DNA from 2 places in the Pseudomonas tructae genome. Region 2 is predicted to be linked to the other one. Evidence: riboswitches for the same ligand, from Rfam matches in the RefSeq annotation. Region 2 holds a riboswitch; the other holds the start of a gene.
What was found. A riboswitch is a leader RNA that binds a small molecule or an ion and turns the genes downstream of it on or off. The one in region 2 is predicted to bind FMN.
Positions count from the first base shown of each region.

Region 1: it holds a riboswitch for FMN, as region 2 does, so the genes downstream of both, ribB (3,4-dihydroxy-2-butanone-4-phosphate synthase) here and EXN22_RS08920 (6,7-dimethyl-8-ribityllumazine synthase) in region 2, are expected to answer to the same signal.

Region 1 is NZ_CP035952.1:5,335,839-5,343,220, reverse strand. Features, by position in the region: gene EXN22_RS24480 (MBOAT family O-acyltransferase) at 1-1,006, shown strand, start outside; gene EXN22_RS24475 (SGNH/GDSL hydrolase family protein) at 1,020-2,117, shown strand; gene EXN22_RS24470 (SGNH/GDSL hydrolase family protein) at 2,117-3,322, shown strand; gene ribB (3,4-dihydroxy-2-butanone-4-phosphate synthase) at 3,535-4,188, opposite strand; FMN riboswitch at 4,268-4,411, opposite strand; gene EXN22_RS24460 (alpha/beta hydrolase) at 4,477-5,565, opposite strand; gene rtcR (RNA repair transcriptional activator RtcR) at 5,636-7,228, opposite strand.
Region 2 is NZ_CP035952.1:1,929,475-1,936,856, reverse strand. Features, by position in the region: tRNA gene EXN22_RS08940 (tRNA-Ser) at 6-96, opposite strand; gene csrA (carbon storage regulator CsrA) at 169-357, opposite strand; gene EXN22_RS08930 (aspartate kinase) at 543-1,778, opposite strand; gene alaS (alanine--tRNA ligase) at 1,867-4,485, opposite strand; FMN riboswitch at 4,838-4,989, shown strand; gene EXN22_RS08920 (6,7-dimethyl-8-ribityllumazine synthase) at 5,075-5,581, shown strand; gene astE (succinylglutamate desuccinylase) at 5,606-6,613, opposite strand; gene EXN22_RS08910 (topoisomerase II) at 6,624-6,914, opposite strand; gene astB (N-succinylarginine dihydrolase) at 6,929-7,382, opposite strand, start outside.

The DNA.
Region 1 (7,382 bases), 2.3 Mb from region 2:
CTACCTGGTGTCGATCAACCGCCGCGAGATGCCCTCGGCATCGCCGTTCGACCTGGCCTTGTACCTGGCGTTCTTCCCCAGCCTGATCGCCGGCCCGGTCAACCGCGCCAAGCACATGCTGCCGCAGATTCGCTCAAGCGGTATTCGTCAAGTACTGGAGCCGCAACGTGCGCTGGGCTTGATCGCCCTGGCGGTGGTCAAACTGTTCTTCTGCAGCGCCTGGCTGGCCAGCGAATGGGTCGACCCGGTGTTCGAGACGCCGGGCAGCTATTCGCCCGAGCAGATCCTGCTCAGCGTGTATGGCTACAGCTTCCTGATCTATTTCAACTTCAGCGGCTACACCAACCTGGTCACCGGTATTGCCTTGCTGCTGGGCTTTCGCCTGCCTGACAACTTCAATGCGCCCTATGCTGCGCACAACCTCAAGGAATTCTGGGGCCGCTGGCATATCAGCCTGTCGCTGTTCATTCGCGACTATGTCTACATTCCCCTGGGCGGCAACCGCCAGGGCGTATGGCGCGGCAACCTGAACATGCTGCTGGCGATGCTGGTTTCCGGCCTGTGGCATGGGGCGAGCATCAACTTCATCATCTGGGGCGCGCTGCACGGTATTGGCCTGGCGCTGTACAAGGCCTCGACCTACATCCTGCCGCAGCCCATGCGCTGGCCGGGTGCCGGTTTGGCAGCGCGCTTGCTGACTTTCCACTACGTGGCCTTTGCCTGGATCTTCTTCCGTAGCGCCAGCCTCGATGAGGCCATGGACATGCTCGCCGGTATCAAAGGTTTGAGCCTCGATGGATTGCTCTCCAGCACCGGTCTGCTGTTGCTGGTTAGCGTGCTGTATGTCGCGGTCTATCCGCAGTTGCTGGTGATGTTGCGCACGTTCTTTGCCGCCACCACGCGCTTGCCCTGGCAGTTGTATCCGATACCGTTGGGATTGTTCATTTCCTTGGTCATTTTTGCTTCGCAATCGGGCGTGCCGGGGTTCATCTATGCAAGCTTCTAATGCCGGTCGGCTGATGTCCTCGCAGAGGGGCGCGCTCAAGGCCCTGTACGCCATTGTCGTGACCACGCTGCTGTTGTTCTGGCTGAACCAGGATTCGATCAGCCTCTATTGCCAGCAGAAGTACCACCAGAGCTGCGAGCTGCCTGTGCTTGGGCAGAGCCCGGCCTGGCGCCTGGGGGGCAATCTCACCCAGAACCTGGGCGATACCCGTGACCGTTTTATCGACAGCCTGGAGCAACGCGAAGAGCCGGTGCTGCTGGCCAAGGTTGAGGCCAGCAACACGATCGAGTTGCCGGCGCCGATACCGGTGGTACCGGTCCACCTGGACAAGCCGCCGGTTGCCGCGCAAGTCCCGGTGAGCACACCGGTAGTTGCCAAGGTTGCGAGCGCACCGCTTGCCGTGCCCGCGCCTGCTCCGCAGGTTGTCCAGGTGCCCGGGGCAGTGGACACGGTGGTGTCTCTGGCAGAGGGTGACGAAGTGTTCCTGGTCGGCGATTCGTTGATGCAGGGCGTGGCCCCGCATCTGGCCAACAGCCTGCGCAAGCGTTACCAGATCAAGAGCGTCAACCTCAGCAAGCAAAGTACCGGTCTTGCATATCCTGGGTTCTTCAACTGGCCGCAAACCGTGGCCAAGACCCTGGAAAGCGAGCCGAACATCCGCCTGATGGTGATCTTCCTCGGCCCCAACGATCCCTGGGACATGCCCCAGGGCAAGGGCAAGCCGTTCCTGCGCTTCAAGTCGCCGGAGTGGGAAGTGACCTATCGCCAGCGTATCGATTCGATTCTCGACCAGGCCCGTGCGCACAATGTGCAGGTGATCTGGGTCGGGCCGCCGAACATGCAAAAGCCCAAGTTGTCGACGGCCATGGCGTACCTGAGCGGGCTGTACGAGCAGCAGGCCGGCCTGTATCAGCAGCATTATGTCTCGGCCAACCCGGTGCTCGGTTACAACGACGACAGCTTCTCCTATACCTTGCAGAACAGCCAGGGCAAACGGATCAAGACCCGGGTCGATGACGGCATCCATTTCACCCCCACCGGACAGAAGCTGATCTCGGAACGGATTCTCTCGATGATCGCCTTTCCCGGCCTCACTGTAACGGGACACTGATGCGTCGACTGCACAACATTCTTGGGTTGGCCCTGCTGATCTGCGCGCTGCCGGGCTGTAGCCCGGTGGCGGCGGTCAATACCACGGCCAAGCCCGTCAATTCGGCGGCCAAGGCCCCGGCCAAGCGTGTCGATGGCAACCTGGCGGTGCTGGCGGGCAAGTTTCGCAACGCCAACCGCGCGCCGGTCAACATCATCCAGTTCGGCGATTCGCACACCGCCGCCGACCTGTTCAGTGGCGAGATGCGTCGCCTGCTGCAAGCGCGTTACGGCGACGGCGGTATCGGCCTGATTGCCGCCTCGCCGGTGCCGGGCACGCGCTATGAGCAGGTCATCCTGAAAACCGCCAAGCGTCAGTGGGAGCTGGTGTCGGCGCGCAATCAGCAGAGCACCCAGTTCCCCCTCGGCGGTTATCTGTCAGTGCCGAAGGCGGCCAACCCCAGCGTGCGCATCGAAGCCCGCGAGCCCACGGCGCAGCGCTATCGGGTCCAGGCCCTGTACCAGGCGCGAGAAAACAGCACCCTGGTGCTGCGCGACGGGCGCGGGCGCAACCAGCGCATGCTGGCGGCAACCGCGGGGCAATGGCGCCTCGGGCCGCAGGTCGGCAACCTTGGTCTGCCGCTGGACCTGACCCTCAACAGTCGGCCCGGGACGCTGCTGGGTGGCTGGTATATCCAGAGCCAGAAAAATGCCGGGGTGATCTATTCGGCGCTGGGCATCAACGGTGCGCGCCTGGAGGTGCAGGACAAATGGCAGGCCGGCTGGCAGGACAATCTCAAGACCCTGCGTCCGGACCTGGTGATTCTTGCCTACGGCACCAACGAAGCCTTTGATGACACCCTTGATCTCAGCCTGTACCAGACGCAACTGCGCACTACCCTCAAGCGCCTGCGCAAGGACCTGCCGCAGGCGGTGATACTGCTGGTCGGTCCGCCGGATTCGATCAAGCAGCGCAAGGCTCGCAGTTGTGCCGCGCGTCAGCCGCAGCAACTGGCTCAGGTGATCCGCATCCAGCGTCAGGCGGCCAAGCAGGCCAACGCGCTGTTCTGGGACTGGCAGGCGTACATGGGCGGGCCGTGTTCGATTGACGGCTGGCAAGCGGCGGGCCTGGCCCGAGGGGATCTGGTGCACCTGAGCGCCGACGGCTACAAAAAAAGCGCAGTCGGCCTGCATGATTTTTTGCGCAGCCAGCTGGGTTTTCAGTAAGGCAGAAAAAATCAGGGGCGGGGACGACTCCGGGTTGGCTTGCGGCGCCCCATGAAGTCGTCCTCCCACCCCCTAACAGAGGCAAATCCGGGTGCATGTGACTGCACCCGCTCAGCACGATGCGACTGCCTTGAATCAGCCGCGATTCAGTCCTCTGCATTGACCTTAGTAGCTGTCTGCAAGGCTGTAAATTTTCTCGAACAGAAAATTACTCAGGCGCTTTCCAGTGCCGGGCTCATGGCGGCTGCCTGGCGGTAGCGGGCCAGTTCGTCGATGGTCAGCACCGGCAGCGAGTATTGCTTGGCGTAGACCGCCACCTGCTCGCCACGGGCCATGCTGCCGTCGGGGTTCATCAGCTCGCAGAGTACCGCTGCCGGGCGCAGGCCGGCCAGGCGGGCAAGGTCCACCGAGCCTTCGGTGTGGCCGCGGCGGGTCAGTACACCACCGTCGCGCGAGCGCAACGGGAAGACGTGGCCAGGGCTGACAATGCGCATGTCATCGCCGGTCGAGTCGAGGGCAGCAAGAATGGTGGTGATGCGGTCCTGGGCCGAAACGCCGGTGGACACGCCTTCAGCCGCTTCGATGGTGACGGTGAAGCCGGTGCCATGGCGGGCGCGGTTGTTCGGCACCATCGGTGCCAGCGACAACTCGTCGACCGTGGCTTCATCCAGGCACAGGCAGACGATGCCGCTGCAATCGCGGATCATCATGGCCATGGTCTGCAGGCTGATGTTTTCGGCAGCGGCGATGATATCCGCCTCGTCCTCGCGATCATCGTCATCGAGCAACAGCACGGGTTTACCGGCCTTGTAGGCTTCGACGGCGGCGGCGACGTTAGGGAATTGCTTGCGGTGCAAAGGGGACATGAAACGCTCCTCGTAAGAGATCGATGAACGTTTCAGGGCGAACAAAATGCGTGCGCCAGGGCGCCTGATGGCCCTGACTTGACGCCTTCTTTCATCCGGACTATGACCGTCGGCTCTGGAGTCGCACCAGATCTGCTGACCCCCGGCCAAAAGCCGAGGCGCTCGCGGGCTCATCTTTCGATTTACCGCCGGTGGGGACTTTCACCCCGCCCTGAAGACCCTGCAAGCATACAGCAGAGTGCCAGTATGTTTGCAAGCCCCAGGGCTACGACCAAAGTCTGAGGTGGCTCAGAGGCCCAGGGCATAGTCCAGGTAGCCTGGGTAGACCTTGCGCCAGTCGTCCTGGAAGGTATGGCCTTCGGGGTGTTCGTGGCTCTGCACCTGGTTGTTGCTGGCAAAGGCTTGTTCGGTGGTGGCCGTCAGTTGCAGGTTGCTTTCATGCTCCTGTGCGCCGTGGACCACGACCAGGCGCTTGTCCTTGGCCTTCTGCACGGTGAACGGGATTTTGAAACCGCCTGGCGACAGCAGCACGGCACCGCTGTAGTTTTGCGGGTACTGGGCGATCAGGTGGGCGGCGTGTTCGGCGCCTTGCGAGAAGCCGATCAGGGCGACTTTCGAGCGGTCGATGGGGGTGTCTTTTTCCAGTTTTTTCAGAGCTGCCGCCACCGCTTGCTCGGTCGGCTCGACCGATTGCCGTTGCCACATGAACTGATGGTTGTCGCGCTTGAGGGTGCCGTTCAGGGCCACCAATACAGCCTTTTCGCCGACCAGGTCAGCGCGCATGTTGGTGCCGTTGACGCCTTCGGTGCCGAAGCCGGCCAGCCACACCACTACCGGCCAACCGCCTGCAGGGGCCTTGCCTTTAGGAATGCTGAAGGCAGCAAGGCCGGCATCCTTGGCTTGGCTTGGGTAGTTCTTTTCTGCGGCCTGCAGCAGCTTCTGGTAGGCCGGGTCTTTTTGCATCGGCTCCAGTTCGTCGTCTTCCTTGAGGATCACGGTTTGCCAGAAACCGCGCTCACGCGCCTCGTCGAGGTATTGCGCGGCCAGTTCCGGGCTGTCCATGGCCGACAGCGCGGCAGCGGCCTGGTAGGCGGCGAAGGCGTTCTTCGGGTCCAGGCGTGCGGCGGTCAGGTAAAAGGCCAGGGCGCCGGCATAGTTGTCGTGCTCGCTTTTTTCCTTGTCGCCGGCATCCATGAACTCGGCCGGGGTGGCGTCGTTGAGGTACAGGTTGGCCATGGCGGCCATGCCTTGCCAGCGGCCCTTGTGCAGGGCCTGGTCACTGGCTTCGTCGGCGTAGGCAGTGGTGGCAGCGAGGCTGAGGCCGGCCAGCAGGCCGAAGGAGCAGAGGTGCAGGCGGGTAGCTGTCAGCAATGACATGGCCGAGAGTCCTTTTTCGGTAGGGCTCGGCCAGGTGCGGCCGAAGAGGGCGCGGATTTTAGCACCCTGTTCAGTCCTTGAGTTGATTCCATTCCAGGCCAAAACGCGCCAGGTATTTGCGCAGGCGATCAGCGTCGTTGGGCTTTTCCTTTTCCAGGCGCGACACGTTGAACAACTGGCGCCCGGCCTCGGACAGCGTACGGGCGTTGCGGCAGGCAGTGAGCACGGCGTGCAGTTGCAGGCGGTCGAACTGGTCCAGCGGCTTGTCGCCCAGCAGTGCGTCGAGCGGATCCGCGGATTGTGCCACGCCCCAGGCGCGCTGCAGGCGGTCGATTTCTTCGAGCACCAGGGCTTCGTCGATGCGCCCGCTGTCGGCCAGGGTGGCCATGCGTGTGATTGACGCTGACAGCTCGCGGAAGTTGCCGGCCCAGCGTGCTTGCGGTGAATTGGCGAAGGCCAGGTAGCAGCGCTTGGCTTCGAGGTTGAAGCGCACCTGGCGGTTCTGTTCGCGGGCGTGGCGCTGCAGTTCGAAATCGATGTTCGGTTCGATGTCTTCGCGGCGTCCGGCCAGCCCCGGCAGTTCGAAGGTCCAGAGGTTGATGCGCGCATACAGGTCTTCACGAAACAGGCCTTCGGCAACCCGGCTGCGCAGGTCGCGGTGGGTGCCGGCGATCAGTTGGAAGTCGCTCGCCACCTCCTGGTCCGAACCCAGCGGGAAGAAGCGTTTCTCTTCGATGGCCTTGAGCAGCATGGCCTGCTCATCGCTACCCAGCTCGCCAATTTCATCGAGGAACAGCATGCCGCCATCGGCTGCGCGCAGCAGGCCTTCACGGGCGTTCTGGGCGCCGGTGAAGGCGCCCTTGCTATGGCCGAATAAGGCTGACATGGCGCCGTCACCGCGCAGGGTGGCGCAGTTCACCTCGACAAAGCGCCCCTCCAGTTGATGGCGGCCGCGCTTGAGTTCGTAGATGCGCCGGGCCAGGAAGGACTTGCCCGCACCGGTGGGGCCGACCAGCAGCATCGGCGCCCGCGAGCGCAGGGCCACGCGCTCGATCTGCTCGATGGAGCGGTTGAAGGCGGCGTTGCGGGTGGCGATACCGGCCTTGAGGAAGTTCAGGCTGTCGGCCTGCTCGCGTTGAAAGCGCGAGGCAATGTGGTCGTAGCGCGACAGGTCCAGGTCGATCAGCGTGCTGCTGCCGGCTGGGTCGGCGGTGTCTTGCTTGCCGCGGGCTGGCGAGGTCTGGATCAGTCGCGCCGGCAGGTAGCGCGCTTCAGTGAGCAGGAACCAGCAGATCTGCGCGACGTGGGTGCCGGTGGTGATGTGCACCAGGTAGTCCTCGTGCTCGGTATCGAAGGGGTAGCTGCTGGCGAAGTCATGGAGTGCGCCGTAGACCTCTTCGAAGTCCCAGGGGTTGCGCAGGGTCATGGGCTGCAGGCGCACCTCGGTGTGCGGCGAGATGCTCCGGATGTCCTCGCGGATACGCTCGGCCAGGCCCAGGTCGCGGGCGCTGCTGCCGTGAATCAGTTCCAGGCGGTCGATTGGCGTGTGCGCCTGCTGGCACAGGCTGATGGTCGGCCGCCAGCGCTGCCAGCGCGCCGCGCCTTTGCCGTTGCGATCAAGGGTGGTGCCGAGAAAGCCGATGGCGACGCTGCGCTTGTTCATGTCTGTTTAGCTCAAAAGATAAGTACGTATCCCATGGTATATAAAAATGTTGTTGGTTGTGAGGTGGTGAAAAATTGAAATTCACAATATGAAAAATAAAATTCTTATAAATCAATAAGATAAAAATTAATTCAGTGCTGTTCGAAAAAACTGG
Region 2 (7,382 bases):
AATAATGGCGGAGAAGGGGGGATTCGAACCCCCGATACCCTTGTGAGGTATACTCCCTTAGCAGGGGAGCGCCTTCGGCCACTCGGCCACCTCTCCGCAACACGGGGCGTATAATAACCAGACCCTTCCCCGTTTGCAAACTCTTTTTTGAAAAAAACTCGATAAAAATTAATGGGTTGGTTCTTCGTCCTTCTCTTTCTTGATCCGCAGGTAGATTTCCTCGCGGTGGACGGCCACTTCTTTAGGGGCGTTTACCCCTATCCGCACTTGGTTTCCTTTGACGCCGAGCACGGTCACGGTGATTTCGCCGTCGCCAATGATCAGGCTCTCGGCGCACCGACGAGTCAGAATCAACATAGCTTTCTCCTCACGCAAATTCAGTTCAGGGATAACAGTCTGCAAAAAAAAGGGCTTCAGCCTACAACCCGCGACGGCTGCCGACCTACGCCTAAGTATTGACTAGCGTGAGCAAAAACACAGTTTTCTCACGCCAACCAGAAAAGCGAAGGGCGCGGCCAAGCCGCGCCCCTGAGGCAGCCGCCTTACTCACCCTGTCGGGCAGGGGCGTCCAGCTCGAACGCGGTGTGCAGGGCACGCACCGCCAGTTCCAGGTACTTCTCTTCGATAACCACCGAGACCTTGATCTCGGAGGTGGAGATCATCTGGATATTGATGTTCTCCTTGGCCAGCGCTTCGAACATGCGGCTGGCAACGCCAGCGTGGGAGCGCATGCCGACGCCGACGATCGAGACCTTGGCGATATTGGTATCACCCACCACTTCGCGAGCGGTGAGCTCCTTGGCGGTCGTCTCCAGGACCTTGTGGGCCTTGTCGTAGTCGTTGCGGTGCACGGTGAAGGTGAAGTCGGTGGTGTTATCGTGCGAAACGTTCTGCACGATCATGTCGACTTCGATGTTCGCGGCACTGATAGGGCCGAGGATCTTGAATGCAACGCCCGGAGTATCCGGTACGCCACGGATGGTCAGCTTGGCTTCATCGCGATTGAAGGCGATGCCGGAAATGATCGGCTGTTCCATGGATTCCTCTTCATCAATGGTAATGAGGGTACCCGGACCCTCCTGGAAGCTGTGCAGCACGCGCAGCGGGACGTTGTACTTGCCGGCGAACTCGACGGCGCGGATCTGCAACACCTTGGAACCGAGGCTGGCCATTTCCAGCATCTCTTCAAAGGTGATCTTGTCCAGGCGCTGAGCCTGGGCCACCACGCGCGGGTCAGTGGTGTAGACACCATCGACATCGGTGTAGATCTGGCATTCGTCGGCCTTGAGCGCCGCCGCCAGGGCCACGCCGGTGGTGTCGGAACCGCCACGACCGAGGGTAGTGATGTTGCCGTGCTCGTCCACACCCTGGAAACCTGCGACCACAACCACGCGACCGGCCTTGAGGTCGCCGCGAATCTTCTGGTCATCGATTTGCAGGATGCGCGCCTTGTTATGCGCGCTGTCGGTGAGAATACGCACCTGGTTACCGGTGTAGGACACCGCCGGAATTCCGCGCTTGATCAAGGCCATGGCCAACAAGGCAATAGTCACCTGCTCGCCGGTGGAAACGATCACATCCAGTTCACGCGGAACCGGCTGATCGGTGATCTTCTTGGCCAGCTCGATCAGGCGATTGGTTTCACCGCTCATTGCCGACAACACAACCACCAGGTCATCGCCGGCTTCGCGGAACTTCTTGACCTTGTCGGCAACCTGCTCGATTCGCTCGACTGTGCCGACCGAGGTACCGCCAAATTTCTGTACGATCAACGCCATTTCAAAGCCGCCTCAGCCCATGAAGGGCACCCAATAAACATTCAAACGGCGCCATGGCCCGCCACTAGACGACGGGCCGATGCCCGCCTTAAACGCCCTGCTCCACGAATGGCACGGCCAGGGCCAGCGCGCTGTCCAGCGCGGCGGCGTCAACACCACCACCTTGCGCCATGTCCGGACGACCACCACCCTTGCCACCCACTGCAGCAGCGGCTTGCTTCATCAAATCACCGGCTTTGAGTTGGCCAGTCAGGTCCTTGGTCACACCGGCAACCAGTACGACCTTTTCCTCATGGACACTGCCGAGCAGGATCACTGCGCGGCCGAGTTTGTTTTTCAGTTGATCGACCAGCGCCAGCAGCGCCTTGCCATCCTGGCCATCGAGTCGTGCGGCCAGGACCTTGACGTCCTTGACCTCGACCGCCGCACTGGACAGATCATCGCCTGCAGCGCTAGCAGCCTTGGCCTGCAGCTGTTCCAGCTGTTTTTCCAGCTGACGGTTGCGCTCGAGCACCGCCGAAAGCTTGTCGATCAGGTTGTCGCGACTGCCCTTGACCAGTTGCGCGGCTTCCTTGAGCTGCTCTTCGGCGGCGTTCAGGTAAGCCAGCGCGGCAGCGCCGGTGACCGCTTCGATCCGGCGCACACCGGAGGCCACGCCACTTTCGCTGATGATCTTGAGCAGGCCGATATCACCAGTGCGCTTGGCATGGATACCGCCGCACAGTTCGACGGAGAAATCGCCGCCCATGCTCAGCACGCGCACGCTGTCGCCATACTTCTCGCCGAACAGCGCCATGGCGCCCTTCTGCTTGGCGGTTTCGATATCGGTCTCTTCGGTTTGCACCTCGGAGTTCTTGCGCACTTCGCGGTTGACGATGTCTTCCAGGGCCTTGAGCTGCTCTGGCTTGACCGCCTCGAAGTGACTGAAGTCGAAGCGCAGCCGCTGGCTATCGACCAGCGAGCCCTTCTGTTGTACGTGTTCGCCCAGCACCTGACGCAGCGCCGCGTGCAGCAGGTGAGTGGCAGAGTGGTTCAGCGAGGTGGCGTGCTGGACGTCGGCGTCGACCTGGGTCTGCACCTGGGCGCCGACGGTCAGTGTGCCGCTGGCCACCACCCCGTGGTGCAGGAAGGCGCCGCCGGTCTTGGTGGTGTCACGCACGTCAAAGCGCACGCTGTCAGCCTGCAGGTAGCCGGTGTCACCCACCTGGCCGCCGGACTCGGCGTAGAACGGCGTGCGATCGAGGATGACCACACCCTCCTCGCCTTCACCCAACTGCTCGACGACCTTGCCATCCTTATAAAGAGCAACGATGTTGGCGCTGCCTGCGGTGGCGCTATAGCCGGTGAACTCGGTGGCCACGTCAACCTTGACCAGGGTGTTGTAGTCCAGGCCGAAAGCGCTGGCGGAGCGGGCACGCTCACGCTGGGCTTCCATCTCGCGCTCGAAGCCTGCCTCATCGATGGTCAGCTCGCGTTCGCGGGCGATGTCGGCGGTCAGGTCCATCGGGAAGCCGTAGGTATCGTACAGCTTGAACACCACATCACCTGGCACCACGCTGCCCTTGAGCTCGGCCAGGTCCTGCTCGAGGATCTTCAGGCCCTGCTCCAGGGTCTTGGCGAATTGCTCTTCCTCAGCCTTGAGCACGCGCTCGATGTTGGCCTGCTGCTGCTTGAGCTCAGGAAAGGCTTCGCCCATCTCGGCAACCAGGGCGGCGACGATCTTGTAGAAGAAGCTGCCGGTGGCACCGAGCTTGTTGCCATGCCGGCAGGCGCGGCGAATGATGCGACGCAGCACATAACCACGGCCTTCGTTGGACGGCAGCACGCCGTCGGCAATCAGGAAGCCGCAGGAACGGATATGGTCCGATACCACCTTGAGCGACGACTGCTCTTGGTTCTTGCAACCGATGGCGGCAGCAGAGGCTTCGAGCAGGCTACGGAACAGGTCGATCTCATAGTTCGAATGCACGTGCTGCATGACCGCACTGATGCGCTCAAGGCCCATGCCGGTATCTACCGATGGCGCTGGCAGAGGATGCAGCACGCCGTCGGCAGTGCGGTTGAACTGCATGAAGACGTTGTTCCAGATCTCGATGTAACGGTCACCGTCTTCTTCCGGCGAGCCGGGTGGGCCGCCCCAGATGTCGGCGCCATGATCGTAGAAGATCTCGGTGCACGGGCCGCACGGGCCGGTGTCGCCCATGGTCCAGAAATTGTCGGAAGCGTACGGCGCACCCTTGTTGTCGCCGATACGCACCATACGCTCGGGCGGAACGCCGATCTGCTGGGTCCAGATGTCATAAGCCTCGTCGTCGGTGGCATAGACAGTGACCCACAGCTTTTCTTTCGGCAACTGCAGTACGCCGGTCAGAAAGGTCCAGGCGTAGGTGATGGCGTCCTTCTTGAAATAGTCGCCGAAGCTGAAGTTGCCCAGCATCTCGAAGAAGGTGTGGTGACGGGCGGTATAGCCGACGTTTTCCAGGTCGCTGTTCTTGCCACCGGCGCGCACGCACTTCTGGCTGCTGGTCGCGCGGGTGTAGGCGCGTTTTTCCTGGCCAAGGAAGCAGTCCTTGAACTGGTTCATCCCCGCGTTGGTGAACAACAGGGTCGGGTCGTTGCCCGGGATCAAGGAGCTGGAGGCAACTCGGGTGTGTCCCTGCTCTTCGAAGAAGCGAAGGAAGGCTTCACGGATTTCTGCGCTTTTCATAGGTTCTTCCACGGAAACGGCGGCCTTAAGGCAAATGCTTGCGGCAAATTGACGAAACGACGGCAAAGGGCCGCATTATATCGGGCCTTAGGCTTGGGTGCAGTGTGTTTATGCTATAGAGGCTGTCAATTGGACGGCCTGCAACGACAACGACAGCGCAAAACCGCCCACAGCCAGCCTGCACGGCCTCTCTGGGCCTGTTTTTATCTAGTGACACGGTATTACTGGGGCCACACAAAGCAATTGGCAAGGTTTCCCGGATGAAACGTCGTTCATCCTAAAAAATCGTTAGCAGCCTATACGTTTACCCGGCATCTGTGCTAATAATTCCTCGCCATCGGCCAAACGATGGCAACGTTCTCAGGGCGGGGTGCAATTCCCCACCGGCGGTAATTGCGCGCACTGCGCATAGCCCGCGAGCGCTTGCAGGCCTGCCTGCAAGGTCAGCAGACCCGGTGTGATTCCGGGGCCGACGGTCATAGTCCGGATAAAGAGAGAACGGGATAGGCAGCGTTGTGCCTACGTCTTTCGTGGCGAAATCCCTTTCGATCCAGCGCCCTGTTTCTTATCCAAACAGGAGTCCGTTTCAATGCAACCTACCGCAATCGATAGCAAGCACCCTACCCACGAGCGCATCGCATTCATCCAGGCCTGCTGGCACAAGGATATTGTCGATCAGGCGCGCAAAGCCTTTGTCGAGGAAATGGGTAAACAAGGCTATCAGGCCGGTGATATCGACTTCTTCGAAGTCGGCGGCGCCTTCGAAATCCCCCTGCATGCCAAGCTGCTGGCCCGAGGCGGCCGTTATGCCGGTATCGTTGCCGCCGGCCTGGTGGTCGATGGCGGCCTGTATCGCCATGAGTTCGTCGCCCAGTCGGTGATCAGCGGCCTGATGCAAGTGCAACTGGAAACCGAGGTACCGGTGTTCTCGGTAGTTCTGACCCCGCACCACTTCCATGCTGGCGACGAGCATCAGAACTTCTACTTCGAGCACTTCCTGGTCAAGGGCGCTGAAGCGGCGAAGACCTGCGCCGACACCCTGCAGAAGCTGCGCGCCCTGCGCCGCAATGAAGTGTCGCAAAAACGCGTCGGCTGAGACCCGCTCCCACCACAGTCCGGTTCAGGCCAACTGATCGGGCTTGGCAGGGACGATCAGAATCCCCGCGCGCAAACCGTTCTTGACCTTGGGGTTGGGGAAGATGATGCGGGCGCCCTCTTCCTCGACGATCCAGCGGGTATCGGCGATGTCCTCGGCCAGCAAGTAGCCTGGCTCAAGCTCCGAGAAGTTCTCGATATCGGCAGCCAGGTGCAGCTGAAAGCTGTCGCTGTGCTTGATAATTTCGCGCGCCACACTGAACAACTGCAAACCGTCCAGCGCCTCTGGCTGCTCAGGCTCAGTACCTTCAATGATCTGCTTGAGGCGGGTTTCCAGGCGCCCGACATTGACACCGTCGTTCTGCCCGAACGGCCGCGCCTTGCCCAGTTCCAGGGTAAAGGCTTCGGCCCCAAGTTGCTCATAGGTATAGGCGGTAAAGGTGATCGATATCTTGCTCTGCAGCAGCACCGCCTCCATGCCGGCTGCCCGCAGGCGTGCCAGCTCACGACGTGAGTGCTGACGGCCTTCCTTGTAGGGATAGAGGGCGAACTGTTCGATCTTCGAACCGCGAATGGCGGTGTGCAGGTCGTAATGCAGGCGGGTGCGCTCAGGGACGCTGAAGAAGGTCGCCGCCAGGCGCTCCAGCTCACAGGCGCGCAGGGCCTCGGCACCGCTGACCTGATCGTGACGGCCATTGAACAGGCGGTTCACGTCCAGCTCGAGGTAACGCTCACCGCGGCGGATCGCCTCGGGGTTACCGAACAGGAAAAGAATACGTGCCTGCGGCTTGAGATCGCCGCGGGCAATGTCGTGCAGCAACCGGTCGAGCAGCTCGATCGGTGCGGTTTCGTTGCCATGGATGCCCGCTGACAACAGCAGGTCCAGGCCATTATCACAGGCCTCGGGCGGACGCACTTCGAGGGCGCCCTCGCCAAGCCAGCGCATGCGCACGCCGTCGGCAGTCACCTGGGTCTTCTCTGCCGGTTCGCGACCGGCCAGGGTCAGTTCAAGCAGTTTGCCGAGGGCGAGCATGGGCTATTCCTTAGTGATGGTGGCCGCAATCGGGACCATGAACGTGATCATCATCGTCGCCGGCATCGGCCGGTTCCATTTCCAGCTGCAGGCTCACAAGGTTAGTGGCCAGCGGGCGCAGCAGCAGGTTGGCGTACTCGGCGTCGCCTTCTTCGACATCGACGCCGATCAGCAGCTGACCACGGCCATCCTGCTGAATCCATACCTCCTTGCCTTGCCAGACCACCGCAAAGCGGGTGCAGGAAGTTTCCAGCTGGGTACCATCGTCATCTTCAAGGATCAGCTGCAGGGCGTCGGACATAATCGAATTCTCTCTCAAGGTTGGCGTTGGAATGGATAGACCGAACCCAGTTTGAGGATCTGGGTCAGTTCATCCAGTGCCGTACGACACTCCAGCAACAGCTGCGGATCGGCCAGGTCGGTTTCGCTCAGGCGATCGCGGTAGTGCTTTTCAACCCATTGGGTCAGGGTGTCGTACAGCGGTGCAGTCATGATAACGCCTGGATTGACCGCCGCCAGTTCCGTTTCATTAAGTGCCACGCGCAAGCGCAGGCACGCCGGCCCACCGCCGTTCTGCATGCTCTGCTTGAGATCGAAGACCTTGACCTCGCTGACCGGGCCACCGGAACTGGTCAGCGACGACAGATAGGCCCAGACCCGCTCGTTGTTGCGGCACTCTTCAGGCACGATCAGCAGCATCGAACCATCGGCGCGAGACAACAACTGGCTGTTGAACAGGTACGAACGCACTGCGTCCTCTACCGTAACA